3 regions of the Streptomyces sparsogenes subsp. cuspidosporus genome follow, and region 3 is predicted to be linked to each of the others. Evidence: riboswitches for the same ligand, from Rfam matches in the RefSeq annotation. Region 3 holds a riboswitch; each other region holds the start of a gene.
What was found. Region 3 has a riboswitch for S-adenosylmethionine ahead of thrC (threonine synthase). Riboswitches for the same ligand answer to the same signal wherever they lie in the genome.

Region 1 (7,447 bases), on a different contig from region 3:
CACGCCCGTATCGGCCTGCAACTCGCCCAGCAGGTCCACGACTTGGGCCTGTACGGACACGTCGAGCGCGGAGACCGGCTCGTCGCACACCACCAGGTCGGGGGAGAGGGCGAGCGCGCGGGCGATGGCCACACGCTGGCGCTGCCCGCCGGACAGCTCCGCCGGGCGGCGCTCCAGCGTGGCGGCGGGAAGCGCCACCCGGTCGAGCAGTTCGCGGGCCCGGGTGAGTCGGGAGAAGCGGTCGCCGACCTTGAAGGCACGCAGCGGTTCGGTGATCACATCGCCTATGGAGAAGCGTGGGTCGAGCGAGGCGAACGGGTTCTGGTAGACGAGCTGGGCGCGGCGGCGCAGCTCTCTGGCCCGGGAGTCTCGGGCGGTGGTGACGTCGGTGCCGTCGAACAGGACGTGTCCGGCGGTCGCGTCGGCGAGACGGAGCACCAGGCGGGCGGTGGTGGACTTGCCCGAGCCCGATTCGCCGACCAGTGCCAGGGTCCGGCCGCGATGGAGGGTGAAGCTGACGTCGTCGACCGCGCGCAGTGTCCGGGGCCCGTCCCCGGCGCGGGGCAGCCTGAACTCCTTCACCAAGTGGCGTGCTTCGACCAGGGGCACCGTGTCCGTCATCGGCGCGGGGACGGCCGCGCGGGGACGGGGGGTGGTCAGGCTCGGGGCGCTGGCCAGCAGGTGCCGGGTGTACTCGTCCCGTGGGTCGGCCAGGATGTCACGGGTGGGGCCCGCCTCGACGACTTTGCCCTGCGACATGACCACCAGGCGCTGCGCGCGGTCGGCGGCGACCCCGAGGTCATGGGTCACCAGCAGGACCGCCGTGCCCGACTCCTCGGTGAGGCGCTGGAGATGGTCGAGGATGACCCGCTGCACGGTGACGTCGAGCGCGCTGGTCGGCTCGTCGGCGATGATCAGCTCGGGCTTCGCGGCGATGGCGATGGCGATCAGGGCGCGTTGCCGCATTCCGCCGGACAGTTCGTGCGGGTACTGCCGGGCCCGGACGGCCGCGTCGGGCAGCCCGGCCCGGTCCAGGACGGCGATCGCCTCGGCGGGGGCCGAGCGGCGGGTCGCCAGACCGTGGATGCGCAGGACTTCGGCGACCTGTTCGCCGATCCGCTTGACCGGGTTGAGCGAGACCGTCGGGTCCTGGGGGACCAGCCCGATCCGCGCCCCGCGTACGGTGCGCAGCTCCGCCTCCGACAGCATGGCCAGGTCGTGCCGGCCGAAGCGGACCGTGCCCGCGTCGATGCCGCCGTTCCCCGGCAGGAGCCGGGTGATCGCGTGCGCGGTCGTGCTCTTGCCGGAGCCGGACTCGCCGACCACCGCCGTCACCTGTCCTGGCCATACATCGAGGTCCACGCCCCGGACGGCCGGGACCGTGCCGCCCCTGGTGCGGTACGAAACCGACAGGCCGCGTATCTCCAGCAGGGGTTGTGGTGTGTGCGTCATGTTCTCGTCCGCTCCGGGTGGGGTCGTGGTGGTGCCGGTCATCGCTGCCGGGACCATTCGCCGTCCAGCGCCCGTGCGATGCGGTTGGTGGCCAGCACGGTCACGGCGATCGCCAGTCCGGGCAGTGCGGTCAGCCACCAGGCGTTGGCGAGGTAGTTGCGGCCGTCGGAGATCAACGTGCCCCATTCCGGGGCCGGCGGGGGCGCCCCGTAGCCGAGGAAGCTCAGCGCCGATACGGCCAGGATGGAGGAGCCGAAGTCGAGGGTGGCCAGGACGATTACCGGGCCCGCGGCATTGGGCAGCACATGTCGGCCCAGCACCGAGTACCAGCGGGCCCCGCACGAGCGCGACGCCTCGACGAACACCGCCTGACGCACCCGGAGCACCTCGGCGCGCGCCACTCGGGCGAACGCGGCGACACTGGCGATGCCGACCGCAACCGCCACCTTCACCGTCCCGTACCCGAGCGCGGTGACGAGGGCCAGGGACAGGAACAGCGCGGGGATGGACAGCAGTACGTCGACGAAGCGCATCAGCACGTCGTCCACCCAGCGGCCCACGAACCCGGCGACCATGCCGAGCAGAGCGCCGGCCACGAACGCGACCAGCATCGCGATCAGCGTGGCCTTCAGGGACAACTGGGCGCCGTGCACCACGCGGGAGAACACATCGCGTCCCAGCTCGTCGGTGCCGAACCAGTGGGTGCCGCTCGGGCCGCGGAAGTTCTGCGACGGCACCCCCTTCAGCGGATCCTGCGAGGTGAACAGGTCCGGCCAGAACGAGGCCAGCACCACCAGCACGAGGACGGCGACCGACAGCAGCAGACCGGGGCGGCGCAGCAGGAATCGCAAGCCCCGCCGTAGGCCGACGCGATGCCCCGGCCCGGGACCGGTCCCCGTGTCGACCGGCCGGGCGAGGCCTCGGCCGGCCTCGGCCGGGTCGGCCGGGTCGGCCGGGTTGTCGACGAGATTCTGGCTCATGCGATGCCCGCCCTTCTGCCCGAGGCCACTACGATCCGCGGGTCCAGCAGCGGATAGACCAGGTCGATGACCAGGTTCGTCGTCACGAAGATGAGCGCCCCGAACACCACCACCCCTTGGACCACCGGGATGTCCTGGGCCGTGACCGCCGCAGCAGTCACGCGGCCGAGGCCGTCACGGGAGAACACCGTCTCGACGACCACCGAACCGGCGATCAGCTGTCCTACCAGCAGACCCACGACGGTCAGCGCGGGCAGGGACGCGTTGCGCAGCGCGTGCCGCAGATGGACCCGCCACCGGCCGGCGCCCTTGGCCCGCGCGGTCTCCACATACGCCTGGTCCAGCGCGGTGAGCAGGCTCTTGGCGAGCACCTGGGCGATCTGCGCGCCGGTCGGGACCGCCAGTGTCAGGGCCGGCAGCGCCAGCCCCCGGAGGCCGTCGTTGCCGAACGCCGGAAACCAGTGCAGCCGGAAGGAGAACGCCTCGACGAGCAGCAGCCCTACCCAGAACGTCGGGACGGACCCCCCTAGCGGCGGCAGTGACAGCAGCAGCTGCCGCAGCCAGCGCCGAGAGGTGTACGTCGCCACCACCGCCAGACCGCCGCCGAGGATCACCGCGAGCAGCAGGGCCGCGCCGGTCAGCTGGAGGGTCTGCGGCAGCGCGTCGGCCAGCGTCGAGGCGACCGGCCGGCCGGTGGCGACCGAGTCGCCGAAGTCCCCGCGCACCGCCCGGCCGAGGTTCTCGGCGTACTGCACGAGCACCGGCTTGTCGAAGCCGTACTCGTGCCGCAGGGCGGCGATCTGCTGCGGATCGACCTGCCCCGAGTCCATTCCCGCACTGGCCATCGCCGTGACCGGGTCGCCCGGCAGATAGTCCAGCACCAGGAACGAGACCGTATGGGCCGCCCACAGCACCCCGGCCGCCTGGGCAAGCCGTTTGATCACATAACGGCGCACGGGGCTAGCCGATCCACGTGTCGTGCAGCTGGATCCGGCTGGAGGCGTCGAAGTTCAGGTCGTGCACCTTCTTCGAGACGCCCAGCTGGGTCTGGAGCTCCACCACCGGCGCGTAGTAGGCGTTCCGCACGATCAGCTGCTGTGCTTGGCCGGCCAGTTGCCCGCGTTTGGCCGGGTCGGTGGTCGCAGCCTGCGCGGACAGCGCCGCATCCAGGCCGCTCGCCGGCAGGCGGTAGAAGTTGGCCAGCTTGGTGGAGAACGAACTGCGCAGGATGTCCGGATCGGCACGGGTGACGTTCCCCCAAACCGCCTCGTAGTCGCCCGACTGGAGCGTCGGGGCGAACTGGGTGACCTGGCGTTGCTCGAGGGTCACGGTCACACCGACGGCCTTGAGCTGCTGCTGGATCAGCTCCAACGCGGGCTGATTGGTGGCCGCGTTGGGGAACCAGACGATGGTCAGGTTCAGCTTCTTGCCGTTCTTCGTGCGGATGCCGTCGCTTCCGGTATTCCAACCGGCCTTGTCCAGCAGGGACTTCGCCTTGGCCACGTCGAAGGCCAGGTCCGGGGCGAGGCTGGTGTAGTCGGGCGTGGTGTGTGCGAGGACGCTGGTCGCCGCCTGGGTGCCCGTGGGGAACACGGTGTCGGCGATCTGCTGCCGGTCGATGGCGGACAACAACGCCTGACGCACCCTCGCGTCCTTCAGTACCGGCCGCGAGTTGTTGAGCCCGAGACCGAACACGAGGCCGGGGTTGGCCCGTCGCCGGAGGGTGACCTGACCGCCCTTGAGCGCCGCCTCGTTGGCTCTGCCCACGCTGCTGATCGCGTCCACCTGGCCGGACTGGAGACCGCCGGCCCGCACTCCCGCTTCCGGTACGACCTTGAACACCAGCTTGTCCAGGTACGCCTCGCCCTTCTTGTTCCACAGCGAGGAACCCCACGCGTACCCGCCGCGCTTGGCCAGGGTGATCGACTGGTTCTGCACATACTGCTTCAGCACGAAGGGCCCGGATCCGATCACCCCGTCACTGCACTTCTGCTGCGGGGTCTTCTTCGCGCTCGCCGACGACTCGATGCCCAGCGAGTGCGTCGACGTGGCTTGCAGGAACTGGGCGTTGGGCTCCTTGAAGGTCACCTTGACGGTGAGCGGGTCGACCACGGTGGTGCTCTTGACGCCACTCAGATAGCCCTTGGGCAGGGTTCCCAGGGCGCCGAGCTTTGGCACCGCGTCGAAGTTGTCCTTGACCACCTGCGCGGTCAGCTTCGAACCGTCGCTGAAGGTGACACCCGACCTCAGATGGAAGGTGAACGTCGTTGTGTCGGAGCTGACGTCCCAGCTCTTCGCCAGCCACGGCACGATCTTGCCGGTTTTGGGGTCCTGGTCCGTCAGGGAGTCCACGATCTGGCGCACCGAGTAGATGGTGTCGTTGCTGCCAACCTGCTGCGGATCCACGCAGCCGGCGTCCGAACCCACCGCGAAGGTCAGGGTGCCGCCGGACTTCGCCCGGCCGCTGCTGGAGCCGGAGCTGTCGCCGCTCGACCCGCAGGCGGTCAGCAGCACACTGGTGGTCACAAGGGCGGCCAGCGGTGCCCACGGGGAGGATCTGAAATCCGGAAGTGCTGTCACGGGAGGGGTTCTCCTACTCGTGTCACCAGGCATGGGGTGCCGTATGAGGCACGGCCGTGCATGGGTGTGTGGCTCCGGCCGGCGCGACGCCGGTGGCGGGGGAGCGCTGTGCAGACAGGGATCAGGTGAAAACGGGGATCAGGACAAGAGGAGTGTGGAAACGGCCGGGGCCGGACTTCGACCGGCGGCGGGAAGGGCCGTCAGGCCTGACAGAGGCAGCTGGTCGAGCGCTTCAGGTCGATGTGGCGCCGGCGCGAGAGCCGGGAGAACACCATGGCCACGGCGAAGGAGGTACTGAGGTCACCACCGTGCCGCATACCGGTCCTCCACATCTCCGGCCCCGGCCACGGGGCCACGCGCTTGCGGGGGTTGTCGCTGATCCCGCCGGGCTTTCACCTGGAGCACCCCACCGCGGGGGAGGGTTGCCGGTCAGCGAGCCAGGGCTTGACGCTGACACTCAATGCCATTCGTGATCGTACGGAGCGGCCCTGTCGTACGTCAATGCCGGAATCGTACGCCCTGTCGAAGGCAGCGGAGTCTCGGCTGCCGGGACGCCTGGTGGACGATCGCCCCGCCGTGTGTTTTCATCCGGCCATGGAGACCGCAGGTCAGGCACGCACCGTGCTGCTCGACCCGTTCTGGGCGGGCCGCCGCGCCGAGCAGTTCGACCAGACCTGTCGCTGACCGCCCACTCCGTTCATCCCTTTCTCCGCTTGAGCACCGCTGAGGGGTCTCGCACATCCTCACTGCCCTCGCCGGCCGCCGCCTTGGCGAACACGTCGTACCACCACGACCGACCCACCGGTAAGAGCCGCATGGTCGTCAACAGCACCGCACCGACGGGAGTCTTCGCCGCGCTGCGGGTCCGGGACTACCGGATCCACTGGAGTGCGGGCCCGGTGTCCAACATCGGCAGCGCGATGCAGGGCGTCGCGCTGGACTGGTTCGTCCTCACGCTCACGCACAGCGGCACCGCGCTCGGCTGGGTGGTCGGCCTCGAATTCGCCCCGGTGCTGCTGTTCGGTCTGTGGGGCGGGGGCGTCGCGGACCGGTACGACCGGCGCACCCTGCTCCTGTGGACACAGTCGCTGTACGCGGCGCGGGCCCTGCTGCTGACCATCATGGCGTTCTCCGGCCACGCCCCGCTCTGGCTGCTGCATGTGCTGTCCTTCGCCCTTGCGGCGTGTTCACGGTGGAGAACCCCGCACGCCTGTCGTTCGCCACGGAACTGGTCGGCCGGGCGCGGCCGAAGACGGGGATCGCGGAGGTGCCCACATGCAGTCCGGGTACCGCGCGCCCGACGATCGCAGCGAGTTGGGGTGAGTCCGCGCCGAAGGTCTGGCCGAACCAAGCCGACCGCGGACCGGCGGCTGCGGCCTCCTGGGCCAGCCGCACGGTGGCGTCGAGCTGGTTCTGCGCGTCGGACGCGTTGAGCGCTACGCCAATAGTCATGCCAGCCAGAACGGGCGTCGGCCGAATTCGCATTCCGGTCCGTGTGTGACAGGTTCGTGTCGGCCATGTGTAGCAGGGCCGTATCTCCTCGCGGTAGCAGCGCGTCACGGAGCCACCGTGTCGACCCTCGACGCGGTCCAGCACGCGGATCGCTTCGCCGTCCATGTGCTGGGTGCCGAGAACGAGCAGATCGGCGAGCACTACCTGGTCATCGGCGAGGTCCCATCGGGCGGCGGCCCCGCCCGGAGCCCCGCCCTGGTCCACCACGACGGCGCCTTCGCCACAGCTGTACGCCTTGCCGCGCCGAACACGCGGTGAAAATCGGCCAGGACAGAGCACTTTCCCCAGTTTTCCTATCGATTTAGTAGGGAAATGTTGACGCCGGTCGCCGGGGCGAGTGAGCATGCTCTACATGTCCGTTACGCAGCAGCGCCTCGTCACCGTACGGCGGGTGGGCCGCACATACACGCCTGACGCGGAAGGGAGCTTTGGCGACACGTGCCGTTCCATGAGGCGGGTGCGAGCATGACGACGGTGGATGAGGCGATCGACGCGGGAACCGGACACGACCACTGGCTGCGCATAGCCCGGGAGATCGCGGACGACCTGGCCACGGACGCGGTCGACCGCGAGCAGGCCGGGAAAGCACCGTTCGACGAGGTTGCGCGGCTGCGCGAGGCAGGGCTGCTCACCTTGCCGGCACCGGCCGGACACGGCGCGGGAGGCGCGGGAGGCGCGGACTGGCGTACGGCCTACGCGGTCGTCCGGACGATCTCAGCGGCCGACGGCGCGATCGGCTACCTCCTCGGCTGCCACTACTTCCTGTCCTCCAGCGCCCGGTTCTTCGCCGGTCCCGCCCTCGCCACCCGCGTCGAGCACGAGTCCGCGGCGAGGCAGTGGTGGTGGGGAGGCGGTCTCGCTTCCTGTGAACCGACTCCCAGACTGACCCCCACCGCGCGCGGCTATGTGCTGGACGGCCGGCA
Region 2 (7,447 bases), on a different contig from region 3:
TGACCCTGGGCATCGCGCTGTTCACCATCGGCGCGGGCGCGGTCCACTGGGCCCGCACCCTGATGTCCGATGTGGAGATCGCCGACGAGCGCCACCCGATCGAGGCCTCGCCCGAGGTCAAGGCCAAGGTGCTGGACGACTTCCGGCAGGGCGCGGCCGAGTCCGGCTTCGGCCGGCGCAAGCTCGCCCGCAACACCCTCTTCGGCGCGCTGGCCCTGGTGCCGCTCTCCGGCCTGGTGCTGCTGCGCGACCTCGGCCCGCTGCCGCAGGACAAGCTCCGCCACACCAAGTGGGGCAAGGGCAAGCGCCTGATCAACCAGAACACCAACGAGGCGCTGCGCCCCGAGGACATCGTGGTCGGCTCGCTCACCTTCGCCATGCCCGAGGGCATGAGCGAGGAGGACCACGACTTCCAGACGCAGATCGCCAAGGCGGCCCTGATGCTGGTCCGGCTGCAGCCGGAGAACATCAAGGACAAGCGCGAGCTGGACTGGTCGCACGACGGCATCGTCGCGTTCTCCAAGATCTGCACCCACGTCGGCTGCCCGATCAACCTCTATGAGCAGCAGACCCACCACGTCCTGTGCCCGTGCCACCAGTCGACGTTCGACCTCTCCGACGGCGGCCGAGTGATCTTCGGCCCGGCCGGGCACGCCCTGCCGCAGCTGCGGATCGGGGTCAACAAGGACGGTTACCTCGAAGCCAAGGGCGACTTCGCGGAGCCCGTCGGTCCTGCTTTCTGGGAGCGCGGATGAGTACTGCAACTGAATCGCAGCGGGACCGCAAGGCCCCCGCGGGCGAGCGCGTCGCCGACTGGGCCGACGGCCGGCTGGGCGTCTACAGCCTCGCCAAGGCCAACATGCGCAAGATCTTCCCGGACCACTGGTCCTTCATGCTGGGTGAGGTCGCGCTCTACAGCTTCATCATCATCATCCTCACGGGTGTGTATCTGACGCTGTTCTTCCACCCCAGCATGGAAGAGGTCACGTACCACGGCCCGTACGTCCCGATGCAGGGCGTGCGGATGTCCGAGGCGTTCGCCTCGACGCTCGACATCAGCTTCGAGGTGCGCGGCGGTCTGCTCATCCGGCAGATCCACCACTGGGCCGCGCTGATCTTCCTCGCCGCGATGCTCGTGCACATGATGCGCGTCTTCTTCACCGGCGCCTTCCGCAAGCCGCGCGAGATCAACTGGCTGTTCGGCTTCCTGCTGTTCTTCCTCGGCATGCTGACCGGCTTCACCGGCTACTCGCTCCCCGACGACCTGCTCTCCGGCACCGGTCTGCGGTTCATCGAGGGCGTGTTCCTGTCGATCCCGGTCGTCGGCACCTACATCTCGATGTTCGTGTTCGGCGGCGAGTTCCCCGGCATGGACCTGATCCCCAGGCTCTACCCGGTCCACGTCCTGCTGCTGCCGGGCATCATGCTCGGCCTGCTGGTGGCGCACCTGATCCTGGTCTTCTACCACAAGCACACGCAGTACCCCGGGCCCGGCAAGACCGAGAAGAACGTGGTCGGCATGCCCCTGCTGCCGGTCTACATGGCCAAGGCGGGCGGGTTCTTCTTCCTGGTCTTCGGCGTCATCGCGGTGCTCTCCGCGATCGCCACCATCAACCCGATCTGGGCCATCGGCCCCTACCGGCCCGACCAGGTGTCCACCGGCGCCCAGCCCGACTGGTACATGGGCTTCGCCGAGGGTCTGGTCCGTGTGATGCCCGGCTGGGAGATCAACCTGTGGGGTCACACGCTCGTCCTGGGCGTGTTCATCCCGATCGTGCTCTTCCCGCTGGTGCTGTTCGCGATCGGTCTGTACCCGTTCATCGAGTCCTGGATCACCGGCGACAAGCGCGAGCACCACATCCTGGACCGCCCGCGCAACGCCCCGACCCGGACCGCCTTCGGTGTCGCCTGGCTGACCGTCTACCTGGTGATGCTGGTCGGTGGTGGCAACGACCTGTGGGCCACCCACTTCCACCTGTCGATCAACTCGATCACCTGGTTCGTCCGGATCGCCTTCTTCGTCGGCCCGGTGGTGGCCTTCATCGTCACCAAGCGGATCTGCCTGGGTCTGCAGCGGCGTGACAAGGACAAGGTGCTGCACGGCCGCGAGACCGGCATCATCAAGCGGCTGCCGCACGGCGAGTTCATCGAGGTGCACGAGCCGCTCTCGCAGGAGGACCTGTTCAAGCTCACCCAGCATGACCAGCCCAAGCCGCTCGAGATCGGCCCCGAGGTCGACGAGAACGGTGTCCGCCGCAAGATAAAGCGTTCGCAGAAGCTCCGGGCCAAGCTGTCCAAGGGCTACTACGGCGGGGACAACGTGATCCCCAAGCCGACCACCGAGGAGTACAAGGAGATCACCAGCGGCCACGGCCACCACTGATCCCCTCAGCGAACACCTCAGCTGTTACGCCACACACCAGGGCCCCGGCCCGGACCACACGGTCCGGGCCGGGGCCCTGGGCCGTGGTGCGGGCCGTGGCCCAGGGCCCCGGCCCGTCCAGCAGCCGGGCACGGACCTGCCACCCCCCGCCGCGCCGATAGGCTTGCCACGGGGCCGCCCCGTCGAACCGCGCGGACCCCCTCAGCCCAGCCGAGATCCAGGAGCGGACCATGGACGTTGTGACCCCAGCCGGAGGCGACAACCGCGCGACGGCCCGCACCTGGCCGGACGTGCTCGACTCCCTGCTGCTCGGCCACGACCTCGCCGCCGACGACACCGCCTGGGTCATGGACCGCATCATGCGCGGCGAGGCCAGCGACGCCCAGATCGCCGGCTTCGCGGTGGCGCTGCGCGCCAAGGGCGCCACCGTGGCGGAGGTGTCCGGGCTGGTGCGCACCATGTACGAACACGCCAACGTGATCGAGGTCCCCGGGCCGACGGTGGACATCGTGGGCACCGGCGGGGACCGCGCCAAGACCGTCAACATCTCCACCATGTCGGCGCTCGTGGTGGCCGGCACCGGCGCCAAGGTGGTCAAGCACGGCAACCGCGCCGCGTCCTCCGCCAGCGGCTCCTCCGACGTCCTCGCCAAGCTCGGCGTCAACCTGGACCTGACCCCCGGGCGGGTGGCCGAGGTGGCCGAGGAAGCGGGCATCACCTTCTGCTTCGCGATGCGCTTCCACCCCGCACTGCGCCACGTCGGGACCGCGCGCAGCGAGCTCGGCATCGCCACCATCTTCAACTTCCTCGGCCCGCTCACCAACCCGGCCCGGGTGCGCGCCCAGGCCACCGGGGTCGCGGACGCCCGCATGGCGCCCATCATGGCCGGTGTGCTCGCCGAGCGCGGCTCCTGCGCGCTGGTGATGCGCGGCGACGACGGCCTGGACGAGCTGACCGTCACCTCGACCTCCCAGGTGTGGGTGGTCGAGGACGGCACCGTGCGGCAGGAGACCTTCGACCCGCGGGACGTCGGCATCGACCTGGTCCCGGTGGAGGCCCTGCGCGGCGCCGACCCCTCGTACAACGCGGACGTCGCGCGGCGGCTGCTGGCGGGGGAGCGCGGCCCGGTCCGCGACGCGGTGCTGCTCAACTCGGCGGCGGCCCTGGTCGCCCTGGAGGGCGGGACGGGCGGCAAGCCGCTCGCGGAGCGGATCGCCACGGGTATCGAGAAGGCCGCCGAGTCCATCGACTCCGGCGCGGCCCGCGCCTCCCTGGACCGCTGGGTCCTCGCCACCAACGCCTAGTTGTTTCAGGCGCCCCGGGTCCCGGCCCCTGCCCGCCATGCGTACGCATCGTCCGTATGGCGGACAGGGGTCCCGTGCGCGGGGCGCGGCGTGGCATACTCCTGCGCAGGTCACGAGCGACAGCGACTTCGGCCCCGGCCCGCTGTCCGGCAACCCTCCGTCCGTGGCGGGGTGCCCCGGGTGATGACCAGGCCGCAGGCAGCGAGGTCTGCGGCAAGCGCGGACCCCTCGCGAAACCCAGGGGTCCTGGTTGTCGAGGGAGTTCTTCCGTGATGCAGCGAATGCGCTAGGGCCGACGGCCCCTCTTCCCCCCTCAACCGGCGCGGTGCGGTCAATGCCCGCGCGTTGAGCATCCTTCCGCGTGCCCGGCGGCGGTCGCCGCGCGCACGCGTGACGCATTCACCTCTTCGTCCTCCCGGGAGACTTCGCCATGTCCGCGATCACCGCTGCCTCCGCCACCGAGACCCGCTCCCCGCTGCCCGTCCTCGGCCGCGACGTCCTCGTCCCGCTCGTGACCGGCGGCGAGGTCACCTACGCCGCGCTGGACTACGCCGCCAGCGCCCCCGCCCTCCAGCGCGTCTGGGACGACGTCGCGGCCTACGCCCCGTACTACGGCAGCGTCCACCGGGGCGCCGGCTACCTCTCGCAGCTGTCCACCGACCTGTTCGAGAACAGCCGCAAGGACGTCGCCGCCTTCCTCGGCTGCCGCCCCGACGACCAGGTGGTCTTCACCCGCTCCACCACCGACTCGCTCAACCTGCTCGCCGCCGTCCTCCCGCACGGCACCCGGGTGTTCGTGTTCGAGACCGAGCACCACGCCTCGCTGCTGCCGTGGCAGCAGCGGGAGGGTGTCGAGGTCGGCTTTCTGAGCGCGCCGCGCTCCCCGCGCGAGGCCGTCGAGACGCTGGACCGAGCGCTGTCCGCATGGCGGGCGGAGGGCCCGGCCGAGGGCGGGGCGGCCGGGCCGGCGCTGGTGTGTGTGACCGGCGCGTCGAATGTGACCGGCGAGCTGTGGCCGGTGCGGGAGCTGACCGAGGTGGCCCACGCGCACGGGGCCCGCATCGTGCTGGACGCGGCGCAGCTCGCCCCCCACCACCCGGTGGACATCGCCGCCTCGGACATCGACTGGGTCGCGTTCTCCGGGCACAAGCTGTACGCGCCCTTCGGGGCCGGGGTGCTGGCGGGGCGCGCGGACTGGCTGCGCGAGGCCCGGCCGTATCTGGCGGGCGGCGGCGCCAGCCGCAAGGTCGCCGTGCGCGTCCGGGAGGGGGGCGGCGGGGTGGACGTGGAGTGGCACACCACCGAGGCCCGGCACGAGGCCGGCTCGCCGAACGTGATCGGTGCGTACGCGATCGCCGCGGCCTGCAAGGCGCTGACCGAGGCCGGGTTCGAGGGCCTGGTGGCGCGGGAGCGGGAGCTGATCGCGAGGGTCCGCGAGGGCCTGGCGGAGGTGCCCGAGGTGCGGGTGCTGTCCCTGTTCGGCGACGACGCCCCGAGGGTGGGGGTCATCTCCTTCGTGGTGGAGGGCTGGAACAGCTCCCACTTCGCGGCCGCGCTCTCCGCCGAGTACGGCATCGGGGTGCGGGACGGGCTGTTCTGCGCGCATCCGCTGGTGCGCACCCTGCTGGGCGGGGAGCCCGGGGACCAGGGCGAGTGCGGGGCGCCGGAGGCCGCGCCGGGGGAGCGGTCGCTGAACGCGATCCGGGTCAGCTTCGGCGCGGGCACGCCCGACGAGCACGTCGAGCGGTTCATCGGCGCGGTGAAGGAGCTGGTCCGCGACGGCGCGAAGTGGACCTACCGCACGGAGGACGGGCGCTGCGTCCCGGACCGGGGCTGACCCCTGTACTCCGGGATCGAGGCCGGCCCGGGGCCCCGGCCTAGCCGTCGAGGCCGATCGCGAAGGCGGCCTCCAGGTCGTGCTGGGAGTAGGTGCGGAAGGCGATGTGGGTCTCGGTGGAGGCCACGCCCGGCACCTTGCTGATCCGGCCCGGGATGACGTCCGCGAGGTCGTCGTGCCGGGCCACCCGCACCATCGCGATCAGGTCGTGCGCCCCGGTGACCGAGTAGACCTCGCTCACGCCGTCGAGCGCGGCGATCTTCTCGGCGATCTCCGGGATCTGGTCCACGCTGGTCTTGATGAGGACGATCGAAGTGATCACGGCTGGCTTTCTCCCTCGCTGGGCCTGGCTGCCCTGTTCACTCTAGTCGTCCGCCCGAAGCGGACCCACGCGTAGAGGAACCCGAGGCTGAACCCGACCAGGTGGGCGAGGTAGGCGACCCCGGGGCGGTCGTCGGCGCCGTGGGCGGCCAGCCACTGCAGCGCGAACCAGAAGATCAGCACCACCCAGGCGGGGAAGCGGAGCGGCAGGAAGAAGAGAAACGGGAAGAGGCTGGTCACCCGGGCCCGGGGGAAGAGCCACAGAAAGGCGCCGAGGACCCCGGAGATGGCCCCGGAGGCGCCGACCAGGGTCTGGGTGGAGTCGGCGTGGGCCGCCGCGTAGCCGAGCAGCGCCAGATAGCCGGTGGCGAGGTAGAACAGGGTGAACTGGAGCCGCCCCATCCGCTCCTCCGCCATCGCCCCGAAGACGTACAGGAACAGCATGTTGCCCAGCAGGTGCAGCCAGTTGCCGTGGACGAACAGCGCGGTCAGCGGGGTCAGCGGCTCGGCGGGCGCGCCGCTCCACAGCGCGCTGGGCACCACTCCCCAGCGCTCGAAGTAGCCGGTCTGGGCGCGCAGCAGATCCCCGCCGGTGCCGTAGCCGGGGTTGAGACCGGAGGCCGGCCCCACGGCGAAGACGAGGCAGCAGGCGGCGATGAGGGCGTACGTCATCAGGGGGCGGCGGGGTCCCTTCGACGTCTCGATCATGGGCAGATCATGGCGTACCGGGCACAACCTGCCCAGAGCGCCTCGCCGCCGCCCGGGGGCGTGGCGGGGAGCGCGCCTGCCCCCGGCGCCGGGCGGGGCCGAGGCCGTAGGGTGACAGCACGCGAGTGCCAACCGAGTGCAAGAGTGGAATGAAGACGAGGACGACGACGCCATGGCCGTGCCCCAGCCGACAGCCGAGACCCGCTGGCGCTGCACCCTGTGCGGCAATCTGACCCGGTTCGATGTGACGCGGTCGATGAAGGTCGTCGACTACGTCCATCTCGAGCTGGGCGGGGAGCCCAGGGTCGAGGAGCGCGAGGTGGTCAGTGAGACCATTGAGTCGGTGCGCTGCCGCTGGTGCAACGCGGTCGACCAGATCGAGCTGGTGGACCGTCCGGGCGCGAGCGCGAGCGGCTGAGAAACGGAGCGGTGACAGGTGGTGGAGCGGACGGGCGACCCCGGGTCGGCCAGTGACGCCGAAGGCGTGGCCGAGGCGCTCGACCGCCCCCTGCCGGAGGGGGTCAGGCGCCGGGTGGTCGCCCTGGTCGCGGACGCCTTCGGCGGGCTGACGGTCACCGAGCTGCCGGCCCAGCTGCGGCAGTACGCGCGCTTCACTCCGACCCGCCGGGCGAAGTTCGCGGGCAACGCGATGGCCGCCGCGGTGGAGTCCGACCCGGTCTTCCGGCAGCGGATCGCGGGGCGGCTGCGGGAGACCCAGACGGAGCTGGCCGAGGCCATCGAGGGCGGCTCGCCGCCGGCCGCCGCCGATCCGGTGGACGTGGCGGCGCTGGCCTATGTGCTGCGGCCGGCCGGCTGGGTCAAGCTGGTCGAGGCCGCGGGCGAGGAGGCGCAGCGGGCCTCCGCGGAGCGGGCCGGCGAGGAGGCGGAGCGGGA
Region 3 (7,447 bases):
CCCTGCGAGATCTCGAACTCGACCCGCTGGCCTTCCTCGAGGGTGCGGTACCCGTCCATCTGGATCGCGCTGTAGTGGACGAACACGTCCGCACCACCGTCGACCGCGATGAAGCCGTACCCCTTCTCCGCGTTGAACCACTTGACGGTGCCCTGAGCCATTCCTAACTCCCCTATTGCTGGCCCTTGCGCAGGACCGCACTCCGCGGACCCGGGTCAGACCTCACCCCCCGAGTCGAGGGGGGTGTGCGCCGGAACGCGTCGACCGCCGCTGAATGTATCTGTCCCACTGCCCTCTGCAACAGGTCAATCGGACGAGAATTCTGGCGAGGGTCGATCGGTAATAAGTGGCGAATTCCCGTGAATTCGGGGCAACCCGGGCCGGACATAGGGGATCAACCCGACAATTCGTACGCGCACTCAGCGCACAAGTTGACGAGTTCTCATATGCGGTCGGCGCCGAAGCCGACCGAAGCAGATGGGGATCGCTTCAACTGTATCGCGATTCAACACGCGGAATCGCCTCGTCCGTTTCTATCAGGACGAGGCGATTCCGTTTATGCCGGGGGTGGGGTTCCCGGGTGGGACGCGGCGTACGACCGGATCAGCAGCCGCCCGCGACCGCCGGGATGATCGAGATCCCGGCGCCGTCCGGCGTCGCGGTCTCCAGGCCGTCGGCGAAGCGCACGTCATCGTCGTTGACGTAGACGTTCACGAAGCGGCGCAGCTTGCCGGTGTCGTCCAGCACCCGGGCCGCGATGCCCTGGTGGTTGCGGTCCAGGTCGGAGAGGACCTCGGCGAGGGTCGCCCCCTCGGCGCTGACCTCCGCCTGACCGCCGGTGTAGGTGCGGAGGATGGTCGGGATCCGGACATTGACGCTCATGAGGGTTTCACCTTCTCGTGGGAAGTGCGGCGGGAAGCGAGGGACGAAATCAAGCCAGACCGGCGTCGCGGAACGCGTCGAGGCTGGGTCGGATCACCGCCGTGGGCCCGCTCGTCGGGGCGACCGCGTCGAGCGTCTTGAGGCCGTCGCCCGTGTTGAGCACGACGGTGGTGAGGGTGGGGTCCAGCACCCCGTTCTCGAGCAGCTTCCTCGTCACGCCCAGGGTCACCCCGCCCGCGGTCTCCGCGAAGATCCCCTCCGTACGGGCCAGCAGCTTGATCGCGTCGACGACCTGCTCGTCGTTCACGTCCTCCACCGCTCCGCCCGTGCGGCGCGCGATGTCCAGCACATACGGCCCGTCCGCCGGGTTGCCGATGGCCAGCGACTTGGCGATGGTGTTCGGCTTCTGCGGGCGCACCACGTCGTGGCCGGCCTTGAAGGCGGTGGAGACCGGGGAGCAGCCCTCGGCCTGGGCACCGAAGATCTTGTACGGCTTGTCCTCGACCAGGCCCAGCTCGATGAGCTCCTTCAGCCCCTTGTCGATCTTCGTGAGCTGCGAGCCGGACGCGATCGGGATGACGAGCTGGTCCGGCAGCCGCCAGCCGAGCTGTTCGCAGATCTCGTACGCGAGGGTCTTGGACCCCTCCGCGTAGTACGGGCGCAGGTTGACGTTGACGAAGCCCCAGCCCTCGCCCGCCGGGTCGCCGATCAGCTCGCTGCAGAAGCGGTTGACGTCGTCGTACGTGCCCTCGATGGCGACCAGGTCGCCGCCGTAGACCGCGGCCATGACGACCTTGCCCTGCTCCAGGTCGTGCGGGATGAAGGTGCACGAGCGCAGCCCGGCGCGGGCGGCCGCGGCGCCGACCGCGCCCGCGAGATTGCCGGTGGAGGAGCAGGAGAGGGTGGTGAAGCCGAAGGCGCGGGCGGCCTCGACGGCCTGGGCGACGACGCGGTCCTTGAAGGAGTGCGTCGGGTTCCCGGAGTCGTCCTTGATGTGCAGCTCGCCGGTCACGCCCAGCTCTCGGGCGAGGTTGTCGGCCTTGACCAGCTTGGTGAAGCCGGGGTTCAGATTGGGCTTGTCGGCCACGTCCGCCGGGACGGGCAGCAGCGGGGCGTAGCGCCAGATGTTGTTCGGGCCGGCCTCGATCCGCCGGCGCAGCCCCTCCGGGTCGCCGGTCGGCAGGTCATACGCGACTTCGAGCGGTCCGAAACACTCCGCGCAGGCGAAAATGGGACCGAGGGGGAAGCGTTCCCCGCACTCACGACAGGACAGCGCGACGGCGGGGCCCAGCGAGACGGAGGATCCGGCGGCAGCGGCGGAGTCGGCGGGACCGGAAGAAGTGGTTGAGCTTTCGACAGCTTGCACAGCCATGGATGGCGAGGCCCTTTCTCCTCATCTTCCTCGCGACGCATCTCGTCGCGAGCCGGAATTGGCACCTTCCCTAGCCGGGGCCCCGCTTCGATGAGAATCAGGACCGGCTGGAGGGTTGCCGGGGCTTCAACGGGCCGTTCCCTCTGCCCCTCTGGATGAGCGGTATGGCGCCGGACCTGGCCCGGCGCGTTTGTCGCACTCGACCCCCGACATATGGCGGTCACGTGCGTTGTTCAAGACTGTAACCGAAGGCGTGGATGGTTGAGATAGTCGTCCGAAGCGCGAGATGGATCACAGTCCGCCGTGCTCGCGGGCACAGCAGGAGCACAACAGGGAGGCATGGACGTGCTGGAAGAGGTGGAGCGCTGGCTGAAGGAGCGGTCCTGGTCGGCCGACGACCGTCCGCTCGACCTCCTGCTGGCCGCGAAGCGCGCCACGGGCAGGACCGTGAGCGTCGTCCTGCCCGCCCTCGACGAGGAGGCGACCGTCGGCGAGATCGCCGCCACCATCCGCCGCGAACTGATGAGCGAGGCCGCGCCCCTGGTCGACGAGCTGGTGGTGCTGGACTCCGGATCCACGGACCACACCGCCGAGGTCGCCGCGGCCGCCGGCGCGCGGGTCGTCCACCGCGACTCGCTGCTGCCCGAGCTGCCGGCGCTGCCGGGGAAGGGCGAGGTGCTGTGGCGCTCGCTCCTGGCCACCAGCGGGGACATCATCTGCTTCATCGACGCCGACCTGCGGGAGTTCGACGCGCGCTTCGTCTCCGGGATCGTCGGCCCGCTGCTGACCGAGTCGGACGTGCACCTCGTCAAGGGCATGTACGACCGGCCGCTCGGCGGCGGACAGGACCCGCTCGCCCACGGCGCGGCCGCGGCCCAGGGCGGCCGGGTGACCGAACTCGTCGCCCGGCCGCTGCTCAATCTGCACTGGCCCCAGCTGGCCGGATTCGTACAGCCGCTCGGCGGCGAGTACGCGGCGCGCCGCTCCCTGCTGGAGCGGCTGCCCTTCCCGGTCGGGTACGGGGTGGAGCTCGCCCTGCTCATCGACTCGCTGCACACGGTCGGGCTCGACGCGCTCGCCCAGGTCGACATCGGCGTGCGCAAGCACCGGCACCAGGACGCGCAGGCGCTCGGCCGCATGGCGGCCACGATCTACCGTACGGCCCAGCTGCGGCTGGCCCGCGGCCACCTGGTGCGGCCGCGGCTGACCCAGTTCGACCGGGGGGAGAGCGGTTTCGTGGCCCGGACGAGCGCGGTGGACACGGAGGAGCGGCCGCCGATGATCGAGATCCCGGAGTACGTGGAGCGACGAGCGGCCTGACGCGCGCGGGCCCCGTCACCTGAGGCCTGGCGCGCCCGGCCCTGTCGCCTACTACGTGGCGCGCCGACCGCCTGCTGCCGGGGCGCGCGGCCCCCTGCCCCTCTCCCACCCGGCCCGTCGGCCGACCGCCGACGGGGGCAAGAAACCGCACGCACGTTTGCGCACGGCGCCGGGTGGCTAGGCTCGCGACATGGCCTCCGAGCACAGTGCACAGGTCCTCGTCGCGTCCAACCGCGGCCCGGTCTCGTACACCCTGCGGGAGGGCGGTTCGCTCGACGCCAAGCGCGGCGGCGGCGGGCTGGTCTCCGGCCTCAGCGCCATAGGCCCGGACACCGACGCGGTATGGGTCTGCGCGGCGCTGGGCGACGGCGACCGCGAGGCCGCCCGGCGGGCCGGGCCCGGGCACCTGGACCCCGGGGACACCGGCGGGCAGCGGGTGCGGATGCTCGACATCGCGCCCGAGGTCTTCGACGCCGCGTACAACGGCATCGCGAACTCGGTGCTGTGGTTCGTCCACCACCTGCTCTACCAGACCCCGCTGGAGCCGGCGTTCGGCGCGGAGTTCCGCGACCAGTGGGGCGCCTACCAGGCGTACAACGCGGCCTTCGCCGACGCGCTCGCGCAGGAGGCCGCCGAGGGCGCCGCCGTGCTGGTCCAGGACTACCACCTGGCGCTGGTGCCCGCCATGCTCCGCGAGCGCCGCCCCGACCTGCGGATCGGCCACTTCTCCCACACCCCCTGGGCGCCGCCGGACTACTACCGGCTGCTGCCGGACGACGTGGCGGCGAGCGTGCTGCGCGGCATCCTGGGCGGCGACCGCGCCGCGTTCCTCACCGAGCGCTGGGCCCTCGCCTTCGCCGACTGCGCCGCGGCCGTGCTCGGCGCGGAGGTGGTGCGGGACGGCGCCCGGCTGTCCGTGCGCTTCGAAGGGCGCGAGACCCGGCTGGGCGTCCACGGCCTCGGCGCGGACGCGGACTTCCTGCGGCAGCGGTCGCGCGCGGCGGACGTCGACGAGCGGCTCACCGCCCTGCGCGCGCAGATCGGCCCCGGCCGCAAGTCCATCGTCCGGGTGGACCGCACCGAGCTCTCCAAGAACATCGTCCGCGGGCTGCTGGCCTACCGACGGCTCCTGGAAACCCACCCCGAGTGGCGCGAGCGCGTGGTCCACGTCGCCTTCGCCTACCCCTCCCGCCAGGACCTGGCCGTCTACCGCGACTACACGGAGCAGGTGCGGCGGGTCGCCGGCGAGATCAACGCCGAGTACGGCACGGACGGCTGGCAGCCGGTCGCCCTCCACGTCAAAGACGACTTCGCCCGGTCGCTCGCGGCCTACCGCCTCGCCGACGTGGCCCTCGTCAACCCCATCCGGGACGGCATGAACCTCGTCGCCAAGGAGGTCCCGGTGGTCTCCGAGCGCGGCTGCGCGCTGGTGCTCTCCCGCGAAGCGGGCGCGTACGCGGAACTGGGCGCCGACGCGCTCGTGGTCAACCCGTACGACATCGAAGCGACGGCCCGGGCCCTCCACGAGGCCCTCTCCATGCCCGACGGCGAACGGGCCGAGCGCACCAAACGCCTCGCGGCCGCCGCGACCGCGCTGCCGCCCGCGCAGTGGTTCCTCGCGCAGCTGCGCGAACTGACGACGGCGACGTAGCCCCCCGGGCGCGGGGCGCCCGCCCCCGCCCGGGGCGGGTGCGTGTTGGCCCGGCCCCGCAGGCGGCGCGCCGGGCCCGGCCCGGCTCCCCACGCACACGGACTACCGCGACCGCGCTGCCGCCCGCGCAATGGTTCCTGGCGCAGCTGCGCGAACTGACGACGACGTGGCCCCCGGGCACGGGTCGGACGCGCCGCGCCCGGCATGGGCAGGGCCCACGCCCGGCATGGGCGGGGCAGCACCCCGCATGGGCAGGGCCCACGTCCGACTCCGCCCGGCGTAGATGAGGCCGCGCTCCGCCCCGGCGGGGCCGCGCCCAGCTCCCGCCCGGCGCGTCGCCCGCGGGGTCGGGGCAAAACGGCCTCGCATGGGGGCCGACGGGCCCGCCGTCAGTCCTTGAGGGCCTCGGCCAAGGCGGTCAGGAGGTCGACCACGCCCGTGGGGCCAGCGACCACCAGGTCGGCTCGTTCGGCCAGTTCGGTGACCTCGCTGCTGCCGCTGCACACCAGGACCCCGGGCACGCCCCGCGACCTGAGCTGCTCCACCGCGCCGAACGCGGCCAGATCCCCCAGGTCGTCGCCCGCGTACAGCACCGCTCCGGCCCCGGTCCGCCGGACGTAGTCGGTGAGCGCGACGCCCTTGTCCATGCCCGGCGGCCGCAGCTCGAGCACGAGGCGGCCGGGCTCGACGATCAGCCCGTGCCGCTCGGCGAGGAGGCGAAGCGGCCCGCTCAGCGCCTCGAAGGCGCCCTGCGGGTCGGCGGCGCGGCGGGTGTGGACGGCGACGGCGCGCCCCTTCTCCTCCACGGTGGCGCCCTGCACGTCGCCGACCGCCGCGAGCACGTCCGGCAGTTCGGCCCGGACCGCCGCGACGCCCGGGTGCGGGGGCGGGGTGGCGACCTCGCCGTCGGCGGCGTCCCAGCGCTCCGCGCCGTAGTGGCCGAGGACCAGGAGGCGGTCGAGGCCCGCCGCCTCGGCGAAGCCGCCGTACTCCACGGCGAGGGCGGCCGGCCGGCCGGTGATCACCGCGACGGAGCACAGCCGTGGGGCGAGGCGGGAAAGCGCGGGCACGGCCCCGGGGTGGGCGCGCGCCTGGTCGGGGTCGGGGACGATGTCGGCCAGGGTCCCGTCGAAGTCGAAGGCGAAGACGGCCTCCCCGGGCCGCTGGAGGATCGCCGCCAGGCCCTCACGGCCGGCTGCTGTCGTGGGTACGGGAAGAGGGTGGCTGCCCATGCGGCCGACCCTATCGCCGTGGGGTGAACCGCGGGCAACGGGCACCGTCGCGGCGCCACGGCGGCCGCGTTGGCGGCGGCGCTACGGCTCCCGCGTCAGCAGCGTCGGCGTTCGCCTTCGTGGCTGTACGGCTCCCGCCTCAGCAGCCCCACGGCGGCCGCGTCAGCAGCGTCGGCGTCCGCGGCGCTACGGCTCCCGCCTCAGCGGCGCCCGCGTCCGCCTTCGTGGCGCCACGGCGCCCGCGTCCGCCTTCGTGGCGCCACGGCGCCCGCGTCAGCGGCGTCCGCGGCGTGCTTCGCGCAGGCGGCGGAGGCGGTTGACGGTCACAGGGTCGTGGGCCAGGGCCCGGGGATCGTCCAGGAGGGCGTTCAGGAGCTGGTAGTAGCGGGTCGGCGAGATGCCGAGCCGCTCCCTTATCGCGCGCTCCTTCGCGCCGGGCCCCGGCCAGCCGCGCCGCTCCACGGCGAGCACGTCCCGGTCCCGCTCGGACAGGCCGCCCCCGGCGGGCTCCCCGGCCCCGCCGCTGGGTGCGCCGCCCCTCTCGTCCGCGCGCTCGTCGCGCTCGCCCCGCTCGCCGGACACCACTAACCCGCCGCGGTCTCCATCGCGTCGGCCTGGCGCTGGACCTCGCTGAGCACGCCCGCGGGGTCGCCGCCCTTGGTGACGACCGAGCCGATCTTCTTCTTCAGGCTGGACTGGACCGTCGCCCAGGACGTCTTGTCCACCGGGTAGAACTCGGCGGTCCCCAACTCGTCGAGGAACTTCCACAGCCGCTTGTACTTGCGGTCCCCGCGCATCGTCCTGGAGGCCTTGGTGGTCACCGGCAGCAGGTCGTACTGGGTGGCGAAGTCGAGGACGTTCTGCTCCTCGTAGAGGAAGTCCAGGAAGAGCCCGGCCTGCCGGCGGTTGCCGTTCTGCTTGAAGGCCATGACCCAGTCGGCGACGCCCATGGTGGCCTTGGACTTCCCGTGGCGCCCGGGCAGCGGCGCG

Region 1: linked by a shared signal. The riboswitch ahead of ABFY07_RS02485 (putative leader peptide) and the one ahead of thrC (threonine synthase) in region 3 are both predicted to bind S-adenosylmethionine.
Region 2: linked by a shared signal. The riboswitch ahead of ABFY07_RS32165 (aminotransferase class V-fold PLP-dependent enzyme) and the one ahead of thrC (threonine synthase) in region 3 are both predicted to bind S-adenosylmethionine.

What each region holds. Positions count from the first base shown of each region.
Region 1 is NZ_BAAASD010000001.1:583,545-590,991, forward strand. It holds gene ABFY07_RS02465 (dipeptide ABC transporter ATP-binding protein) at 1-1,494, opposite strand, end outside; gene ABFY07_RS02470 (ABC transporter permease) at 1,491-2,432, opposite strand; gene ABFY07_RS02475 (ABC transporter permease) at 2,429-3,388, opposite strand; gene ABFY07_RS02480 (ABC transporter substrate-binding protein) at 3,393-5,012, opposite strand; gene ABFY07_RS02485 (putative leader peptide) at 5,213-5,344, opposite strand; SAM riboswitch class IV at 5,364-5,477, opposite strand; partial or broken gene ABFY07_RS43050 (MFS transporter) at 5,828-6,181, shown strand; partial or broken gene ABFY07_RS02490 (LLM class F420-dependent oxidoreductase) at 6,255-6,464, opposite strand; gene ABFY07_RS02495 (hypothetical protein) at 6,582-6,782, shown strand; gene ABFY07_RS02500 (acyl-CoA dehydrogenase family protein) at 6,990-7,447, shown strand, end outside.
Region 2 is NZ_BAAASD010000037.1:63,795-71,241, reverse strand. It holds gene qcrA (cytochrome bc1 complex Rieske iron-sulfur subunit) at 1-755, shown strand, start outside; gene qcrB (cytochrome bc1 complex cytochrome b subunit) at 752-2,383, shown strand; gene trpD (anthranilate phosphoribosyltransferase) at 2,614-3,687, shown strand; SAM riboswitch class IV at 3,796-3,913, shown strand; gene ABFY07_RS32165 (aminotransferase class V-fold PLP-dependent enzyme) at 4,118-5,524, shown strand; gene ABFY07_RS32160 (Lrp/AsnC ligand binding domain-containing protein) at 5,565-5,846, opposite strand; gene ABFY07_RS32155 (rhomboid family intramembrane serine protease) at 5,843-6,553, opposite strand; gene ABFY07_RS32150 (hypothetical protein) at 6,726-6,971, shown strand; gene ABFY07_RS32145 (NYN domain-containing protein) at 6,990-7,447, shown strand, end outside.
Region 3 is NZ_BAAASD010000035.1:44,424-51,870, reverse strand. It holds gene ABFY07_RS31220 (cold-shock protein) at 1-161, opposite strand, end outside; gene ABFY07_RS31215 (MoaD/ThiS family protein) at 604-882, opposite strand; gene thrC (threonine synthase) at 932-2,254, opposite strand; SAM riboswitch class I at 2,273-2,416, opposite strand; gene ABFY07_RS31205 (glucosyl-3-phosphoglycerate synthase) at 2,600-3,574, shown strand; gene ABFY07_RS31200 (alpha,alpha-trehalose-phosphate synthase (UDP-forming)) at 3,765-5,225, shown strand; gene otsB (trehalose-phosphatase) at 5,615-6,457, opposite strand; gene ABFY07_RS31190 (DUF3263 domain-containing protein) at 6,731-7,039, opposite strand; gene ABFY07_RS31185 (ABC transporter substrate-binding protein) at 7,042-7,447, opposite strand, start outside.